DNA from 2 places in the Novosphingobium pituita genome. Region 2 is predicted to be linked to the other one. Evidence: riboswitches for the same ligand, from Rfam matches in the RefSeq annotation. Region 2 holds a riboswitch; the other holds the start of a gene.
The links. Region 2 has a riboswitch for cobalamin ahead of SBI20_RS00250 (TonB-dependent receptor plug domain-containing protein). Riboswitches for the same ligand answer to the same signal wherever they lie in the genome.

Region 1: it holds a riboswitch for cobalamin, as region 2 does, so the genes downstream of both, SBI20_RS02370 (HoxN/HupN/NixA family nickel/cobalt transporter) here and SBI20_RS00250 (TonB-dependent receptor plug domain-containing protein) in region 2, are expected to answer to the same signal.

What each region holds. Positions count from the first base shown of each region.
Region 1 covers NZ_BTFW01000001.1:512,868-516,859, forward strand. Annotated here, with positions in the region: gene cobW (cobalamin biosynthesis protein CobW) at 1-678, opposite strand, end outside; cobalamin riboswitch at 870-1,108, opposite strand; gene SBI20_RS02370 (HoxN/HupN/NixA family nickel/cobalt transporter) at 1,221-2,273, opposite strand; cobalamin riboswitch at 2,447-2,688, opposite strand; gene SBI20_RS02375 (peroxiredoxin) at 2,766-3,302, opposite strand; gene SBI20_RS02380 (fumarylacetoacetate hydrolase family protein) at 3,559-3,992, shown strand, end outside.
Region 2 covers NZ_BTFW01000001.1:50,484-54,475, forward strand. Annotated here, with positions in the region: gene SBI20_RS00245 (cell wall hydrolase) at 1-1,343, opposite strand, end outside; cobalamin riboswitch at 1,516-1,711, shown strand; gene SBI20_RS00250 (TonB-dependent receptor plug domain-containing protein) at 1,820-3,769, shown strand; gene SBI20_RS00255 (ABC transporter substrate-binding protein) at 3,789-3,992, shown strand, end outside.

The DNA.
Region 1 (3,992 bases), 460 kb from region 2:
GCGCGGATCGACCACGCCTTCGGCCAGTTCGATCACCGGGATGGCGCGCGGGGCCAGCGCGGTGATGGCGGCGCGGGCGCGGGCAAGGCCTTCGGGCCCGGCCAGATCGGCCTTGGTGAGCAGCACCATGTCGGCGCAGGCGAGCTGGTCTTCGAAGACTTCGGCCAACGGGGTCTCGTGGTCGATCCCCGGATCGGCGGCGCGCTGGGCGTCGAGCGCGACCGGGTCGGGCGCGAAACGGCCCGCGGCCACCGCTTCGGCATCGGCCAGCGCCAGCACGCCATCGACGGTGATCCGGCTGCGGATGGCGGGCCAGTCGAAGGCCTTGAGCAGGGGCTTGGGCAGGGCGAGGCCCGAGGTCTCGATCAGGATGTGATCGGGCCGGGGTTCGAGCGCGAGCAGGCGCTCGACAGTCGGGATGAAATCATCGGCGACCGTGCAGCAGATGCAGCCATTGGCCAGCTCGACGATATTTTCCGCCGGGCAATCGGGGATCGCGCAGGACTGGAGAATGTCGCCATCGACCCCCAGCGTGCCGAATTCGTTGACCACCACGGCCAGCCGCCGCCCGCCCGCATGGCGGATCAGGTGGCTGATGAGAGTGGTCTTCCCCGCGCCCAGAAAGCCGGTGACGATGGTGACGGGCACTTTGCCCAGATCGGGGCCCAGATCGGCCATATGCACACACTCCCCGCGCCCGAGCGAGACAGGGCGGAGCGTACCGGACACAAGGCTGTCCGGCTGGCGCACGGCAAGGGGCAGGCGCGAAAATCGCCCGAGACCGCACGGCCCATGCAGCTCCGGCCACATGGTTTTCGTCGCTCAGACGGAAGTGTTACCGTGCCTTGGCCATCCCCTGGACCCGGGCAAGAGCGACCGGTGCGCCGGCAGGTCTCCTGGCTTGCGGGTCACAGCTTGATGCATGCCTTCCCAGCGCCGCGTTCCTGCGGCCTCCAGTGGCTGCCCCGTCGAAGGGGCCATGCATCGCGCTATCCGCTCACAGTTGCAGGGACAGCCGCGGATTTGGGGAACAGGCGCAAGGCGCCTTTTCTCCTCACCGCATTCCCGATTAAGCCCCTTTCGGGGCACCGGCGCGAGTCTGATGTGAAGGCATGGGGCCAATCCTTGTAGGACAGGCTCCGTGCTTTCGGGAGTGCTCCTAGCCGCATCGCCGCCACTGTGCAATCGTGGAGATGAGGGCGGGCAGATGAGGCCCAATGTCAGGCGGAGGCGGAAATGTCGATTTCGTCCAGTCGCTTCCAGCGATAGATCGCGAAACTGATGAGCCAGCACCCGGCAAACAGGCCGATGATCGCAAAGCCCAGCGCGTTGAAGTGTGAGGCAGCCTTTGCGGCCATGTTCCAGGGCCAGCCGGTGAGCGCCAGCTTGTCGCCGATCAGCGCGCATGTCTCGATCCCGCCGATCACGATGGCCACCAGCGCCGAGATCGCCGTGATGGTGATGTTGTAGTAAAGCTTGCGGATTGGCTTGACGAAGGCCCAGCGATAGGCGCCCAGCATGATCACCCCGTCGAGCGTATCGACCAGCGCCATGCCTGCGGCAAACAGGGCGGGCAGGACGAGCATCGTGCCCAGCGCCAGATGATCGGCGCCCTGATTGGCCGAGAGCCCCAGAATGGCAACTTCGGTGGCCGTGTCGAAGCCCAGCCCGAACAGGAAGCCGAGCAGGGCCATGTGCCAGCTCTTGCTGACAAGGCCGAACAGCGGGCGCAGCAACCTTGCCAGCCCCCCGCGCGAGGCGAGCAGCATGTCGAGGCTCTCCTCGTCGTGGGGAAGACCGGCGCGTGCGCGCCTGAAGGCCTGCCAGACCGAACGCAGGATCGCGAGGTTGAGCCCGGCAATGGCAAACAGGAAGAAGGCCGAAATGCCCGTGGCCAGAACGCCGCCCACTTCGCGGAAGGCTTCAAAGCGGCTGAGCGCATTGGCCGTGAGCGCGACCGCCACCGAAAGCGCGGCGATGATGCCCGAATGGCCGAGCGCGAACCAGAAGCCCACCGCGATCGGGCGCTGGCCCTGCTGCATGAGCTTGCGCGTGACATTGTCGATGGCCGCGATGTGATCGGCATCGACCCCGTGACGCAGGCCAAGGCTCCAGGCGAGCGCGGCGGTGCCCAGCAGCAGCGGCTGCGCGCCCAGGGCGCCCAGCGCCCAGGCCCATGCCGCCAGATTGGCGAGGACCAGGGCGGCGAGCAGGATGAGGATGCGGCGCTTGAGCGGGGCGCCATGGAAGAAACGGGAGAAAGAGACAGCCATCGCGGGGCGAACTTTCGGCAAAAGGACGACAAGGCCCGAAGCCGTCCACGCGCAAGGCACAGCCTTCCGCGCAGCCGGTTCGAGCCGCTACAGCGTCGCCCTGACGGAGTTCACCCGGACGCAGTTTGCCGGGGGCGAGTTCACCGTGCCCTGGCCATCCCCTGGACCATGGCGTGAGCGACCGGATGCCGGCAGGTCTCCTGGCTCGCGGGTCATCGCTTGATGCTTGCCTTCCCAGACCTCGCATGATTTTGCGTCCGGTCCAGTGGCTGCCTCCCCCTCGATGCGGGGGAAGACGTAAGCATCGCGCTCTCCGCTTACAGTTGCAGGGACAGCCACGGATTGGGGCGCCCGCAGGCGCCCGCACCGTATTCCCGATTAAGCCCCGTTTGGGGCACCGGCACGATCTGGAAGGCCATTTATCGACGCGGGCCCATCAAGGTCAAGCCCGCATCCGGCCCGCATGGGGGCCGCAGTGGCGTTGGAGGGCGCTCAGCGGTGGCTGGCGTTCCAGGTCTTGACCGCAGCCATGGCCTTTTCGATGTGGGTCAGCGGATTGTGGTCGGTATAGCTCGACACGATCTTGCCGTCTGGTGCGATGACGTAGGAAGTCCGGTCGGAAAGTGTCTGGCCATTAAAGGAAATCTGGTTCTTGTAGAGCCCCGCGATCCGGGCGCCGGGGTCGGCGGCGACGGCGAACTTGTCGCGGCATTCGACTTTCGAGAATTCGGCTACGCGCTCGATGTTGCCAGCCGTCACGCCGATCACGGTGGCGTGCTGGGCCTTGAAGGCATCGGTTGCCTCGGCAAAGGCATGGGCCTCGATCGTGCAGCCGCTGGTGAAGGCCGCCGGGAAGAAATAGAGCACGACGGGGCCCTTCTTCAGGCTCTTCCTGAGCGAGAAGTCCATGGCCTTGCCCCCTTGCGCGGCCTTGAGCGTGAAATCAGGCGCGATGGTGCCTGCGGGAAGTGCGGCCTGTGCCGGAACCGCGCTGGCAGCAAGGGCCAGGGTGCCAAGAGAGCCAAGCATAAACAGGGCCTTGCTGCGTGAAGCGAGGAAACGGGGTGAAGCGATGAGGGCGGTCATGGGATGCTCCTTGGCGGAAATTGGGGGCGGAAACGGGCCCGGCTGTTTACGGGTGTTGTAATGCGGAACGGGCAAAAGGCGCGCGCAAACTTGCGCAAAAAACGCAGGTCAGGGCGTTTGCGGCGCAGAACCCCTGTTTTTACCCGCAAACGCGCTTGAAAGCGCAGGCGCCATGCCGCACAAATCGGCCATGACTGAAATGCCTGTCCCTTCGCTTCCTCCCGCGCCCAGCCTGGCTGTCGTGGGCAGCACGGCCCGTTTTCCGGTCGGGCGGATTTTCTGCGTGGGGCGCAACTATGCCGATCATGCCCGCGAGATGGGCGCCGATCCGGTGCGCGAGGCGCCGTTCTTCTTCACCAAGGGGCCCCACGCCATTCTCGACGCAGGCGGTGCGCAAGGGGCGAACCTGCCCTACCCGACGCAGACCGCCAACCTGCACCACGAGATCGAACTCGTCGTGGCCATTGGCGTTGGCGGCGCTGACATCGCGCCCGAGGCCGTGGCCGATCATGTCTTCGGCCATGCCGTGGGGATCGATTTTACCCGCCGCGACCGTCAGGACGAGGCCAAGGCGGCGCGCCGTCCGTGGGACATGTCGAAGAGCTTCGATGGCGCCGGGCCGGTCGGGGCGAT
Region 2 (3,992 bases):
CCGGGTTGGGCGATCCACTTGCCGGCGTTCTCGTAGATCGCGCTGGCTTCGGGGCGCAGGGCGGGAGCGGCGGGCCCCGCTTGCGGCAGCGGAGCGGAGGCTGCCGGGCTGCGTCCGCTCATGCCTTCGTGCGCGGTGCCGGCATGAAGCGGGGCATGAGACGGGGCGAGCGCGGGTTGGGCCGGAAGGCTCTTGTCGAGGGCGGCCATGCGGCCTTGTTCGAAGGCCTGTTCGAGGGTCAGCGGATCGGCGATGTCGGCTGCGACCGAGGTCCAGCTGCGCGGATGGGGCGCGGCGAGGGGTTCGCCCCCGTGATAGATGCCCCGGAAGGCGGCCTGAAGCCCGGCGGCGCCCGACCACCGGTAGAAGCGATGGGCACCGATCGTGCCGATGAAGGCGAGGCTGTCGGCCCAGCCGGGGTGGACCGCGCTGGTGTGATAGTGGGTGGCCAGCCCCACCGGGGCATAGACCTGTCCGTCCAGCGCCTGTGCGGCGATGCGGCGCACACGGTCCCACACCACGGGCATCGGGCGCCGGGCCATGGCCCCGTCGCAGGCGAAGCTGAACTGGCAGCCGGGGCGCTCGGAGCCCTGATAGACCACGCCGCACACGGTTTTCGGAAAGGCGGGATGGGCCACGCGGTTGAGGACGACCTGGGCGACCGCGCGCTGTCCGTTTTCCGGCTCGGAGGCGGCCTCGTAATAGATCGCGGCGGTCAGGCATTGCAGCGCGCGCCAGCGATCCTGCGCGTCGCCCGCGGCGAACAGCGGACGGGCGACGCCCGGCGCTGCGGGAAAACCTGTCGCGGAAGGCCCTGACGCGAAAGGCCCTGACGCGAAAGGCGAGGCGGCGGCGTCGGAGTGGATCGCGGCGAAGTGTTCGTTCCACAGGCGACTGGCCCAGTTGCCGGAGGCCTCGGGGCTGTTCTGCGCGCTGCGTGGATCGGCCTGCGTGCCATCGCGCGTGGGCCTCGGTTGCGTGGCGGGCTGGTCGGGGGCCGCCATGGCTTGCAGCCTGTCGTCGCGACTTTGCGCGGCGGCGGCGCGGTCGATCCCCGGCTCGCCCCAGCCCAGCGCGCCCAGCACGAGGCCGAGCGCACCGATGGCGGCAATGCCCCCCGCGCGGGCGCGGATGACCCCGGCCCGGCGATGCTGGTGGCGCCACGAGACCATGTCGCGGCGGCGGATGCGCCCGGTGAAGTCGCGGGGCGGTACTTCGGGCAGGACCAGCGTGGCGAGCCTTTCCCCGGCTTCCTGCCGCAGCGCAGCCTGATCCGCGCGGGCGCGCGGCGCCAGCGGCGGCACGAGCGCTTCGGGCGGGAGCAGGGGAAAGGGCTGGGTCATGAAACGGGAAAGAAGCCTTCTTGGTCTGCCTGCCGCTAGCACCATGGGCGGGCAATGCACCCGGACAATTGCCTGCGTCCCGAATAGACACAGGCCCCGGTCCGGGCGTTAACGGCTTATCCGATGCAGGTTAACGGCTTTTTCTTGCCGTGGTGGGTGCGCGGCGCTATCGGCTCGGACAGACGCCACCGGTGCCTGCCTTTGCGTGCAGGCTAAGAGGGAAGCCGGACCACCGGCGCTGCCCCCGCAACTGTATCCGGACGAGCGCCGCACCCTCGTGTGCCACTGGCCCGGTTACAGGGTCGGGAAGGCCGGTGTGTCGCGATGACCCGGAGAGCCAGGAAACCTGCCGGTGTGTGGTCGTTCCGCGGCCGGGCGGGGTGTACCGGACGCAAGCGTGGTGAGTCTTTCCGCCATTGGCCCGGCGGACCTCCCGCCATGGACGGCAACAAGTCCATGGGCCGGGAGGAAAAGACATGAAGACATCACTGATCGCGCTGGCCTGCGGGCTGGCGCTGGCACAGGCCGTGCCACAGGGAAGCGCGCTCGCCCAGCAGGCGCCTGCTCCCGGTGCCGGGGCCCCTGACGCTCCGGCCCCTGATGCGTCTGCGATCGATCCGGGCCAGATCGGCCAGCAGATCACCGTGCTGGGCACCGGCAGCGACCGCCCGCTCGACCAGACCGGCCAGGCGATCACTGTCGTTCCGCTCGAAACGATCCAGTCGGTGCAGGGCCCCGACCTGACCCGTGTGCTCGAACGCGTGCCGGGCCTCACGTTCTCGCGCACGGGCGGGCTGGGTTCGCAGACGGCGGTGCGCCTGCGCGGCGATGAAGGCCAGCACACGCTGGTCCTCGTCGACGGGGTACGCGTCGAGGATACCTCGTTGCCTTCGGGCGGGTTCGATTTCGGCACGCTGTCGAGCGGCTCGATCGGGCGCGTCGAGGTTCTGCGCGGCTCGAACTCGATCATCTGGGGCAGCGCGGCGATGGGCGGCGTGATCGCGCTGACCACGCGCGAGATCAATGGCGCGGAAGTGTCTGCCGAAGGAGGCTCGCGCGGGAGCTATGATGTCGATGCAATCGCGGGCGTGAAGCGCGATGGCTATGCGATCTCGCTCGATGGCGGCTACGTGGGCACCAACGGCATCTCGGCCGCGTCGAGCGGGACCGAGCGCGACGGCTACAACCAGTGGCGCGTGGGCGGCAAGGCCCGCGTCAACCTGACCGACACGTTCTCGCTGGTCGCCAATGCGCGCTATGCCGACGGCCGGACCGACATCGACGGCTATGACGCCAACTTCAACTTTGGCGACACCAGCGAATATGCGCTCACGCGGCAGTTCTTCGGCCATGCCGGGTTTCACTATGCGGGCAGCAAACTGACCCTCGATGGCGGCTACAGCACCGCGATCACTCACCGCCGCACGTTCACCGGCGGGGCCGACGACACGTTCGAATATGGCTACAATGGCCGCAGCCAGCGCGTCGAAATGACCGGGCGCTATGACCTGCCTGCCGACTTCGCGCTCGATTTCGGCGCCGACAACGAATGGACCAGTTTTTCGAGCACGTATGACAGCCACCAGACCGCCAGCCTGACCAGCGGCCATGCGCTGCTCGGCTGGTATGGCAAGAAGGCCAGCCTGGCCGTGGGCGGGCGTTACGACAGCCACAGCCGGTTCGGCGGCAACTGGAGCCTGGGCGCCAACGGCACGGTCGAGGTCGTGCGCGGGGTGCGCCTGAACGCCAGCTATGGCGAAGGCTTCCGCGCGCCCACGCTCTATCAGCTGCTCTCGCCCGACTATGGCAACCCGGACCTGCGCCCCGAGCGCAGCCGCAGCTATGACGCGGGGATCAGCTATGTCAGCCCCGAGGGCACGTTCCGCGCCGGGCTCACGTTCTTCCGCCGCGACACGCGCAATCTCGTCAACTATGTCTCGTGCTTCTCGGTCACCAGCCCGCTGTGCGATACCCATTCTTATGGCTTCTACGACAATGTCGGCAAGGCGCGCTCGCAGGGGGCCGAATTCGAACTGGCCGCCAAGCTCAGCCCGCGGGTGAGCGGCCAGCTGCTCTATGCCTATACCGAGGCGGTCGACCGCACGCCGGGCGGCGCTCTGTATGGCAAGACGCTCGCCCGCCGTCCGCGCAACGCGCTGACTGCCGTGCTTGACTGGACAACGCCCTGGGCAGGCCTCACCCTGGGGGTCGACCAGCGCTTCCAGTCGGAAACCTATGACGATGCAGCCAATACCACCAGGCTCAAGGGCGGCGGCGTGACCACGCTGCGCGCCAGCCTGCCGGTTCGCCACGATGTCGAACTGTTCGGGCGGATCGAGAACCTGTTCGATCATCCGCTGGTGACGGCGGCGGGCTATGGGGCGCTGGGCCGGTCGGTCTTCGGCGGCCTGCGCGTCCGCTACTGATGGGGCGGGTGACATCCCGGTGAACCCGCGCGCGGCCTTCCGCCCAGTCTGTCCCACTCTCCCGGCGCGTCTGGGCGGGACGGGCGGGCGGTCGCGCGTGTGCCGGATTCTGGCTTTGGGGGCTCTGGCTGCGGGGCTGGTCCTCTCGGCCTGTAGCCCGGATGCGCTGGCGCCGGGGGGCGAGGGGAAGGGGGGGCATGAACAGGGTTCCCCACACCATCAG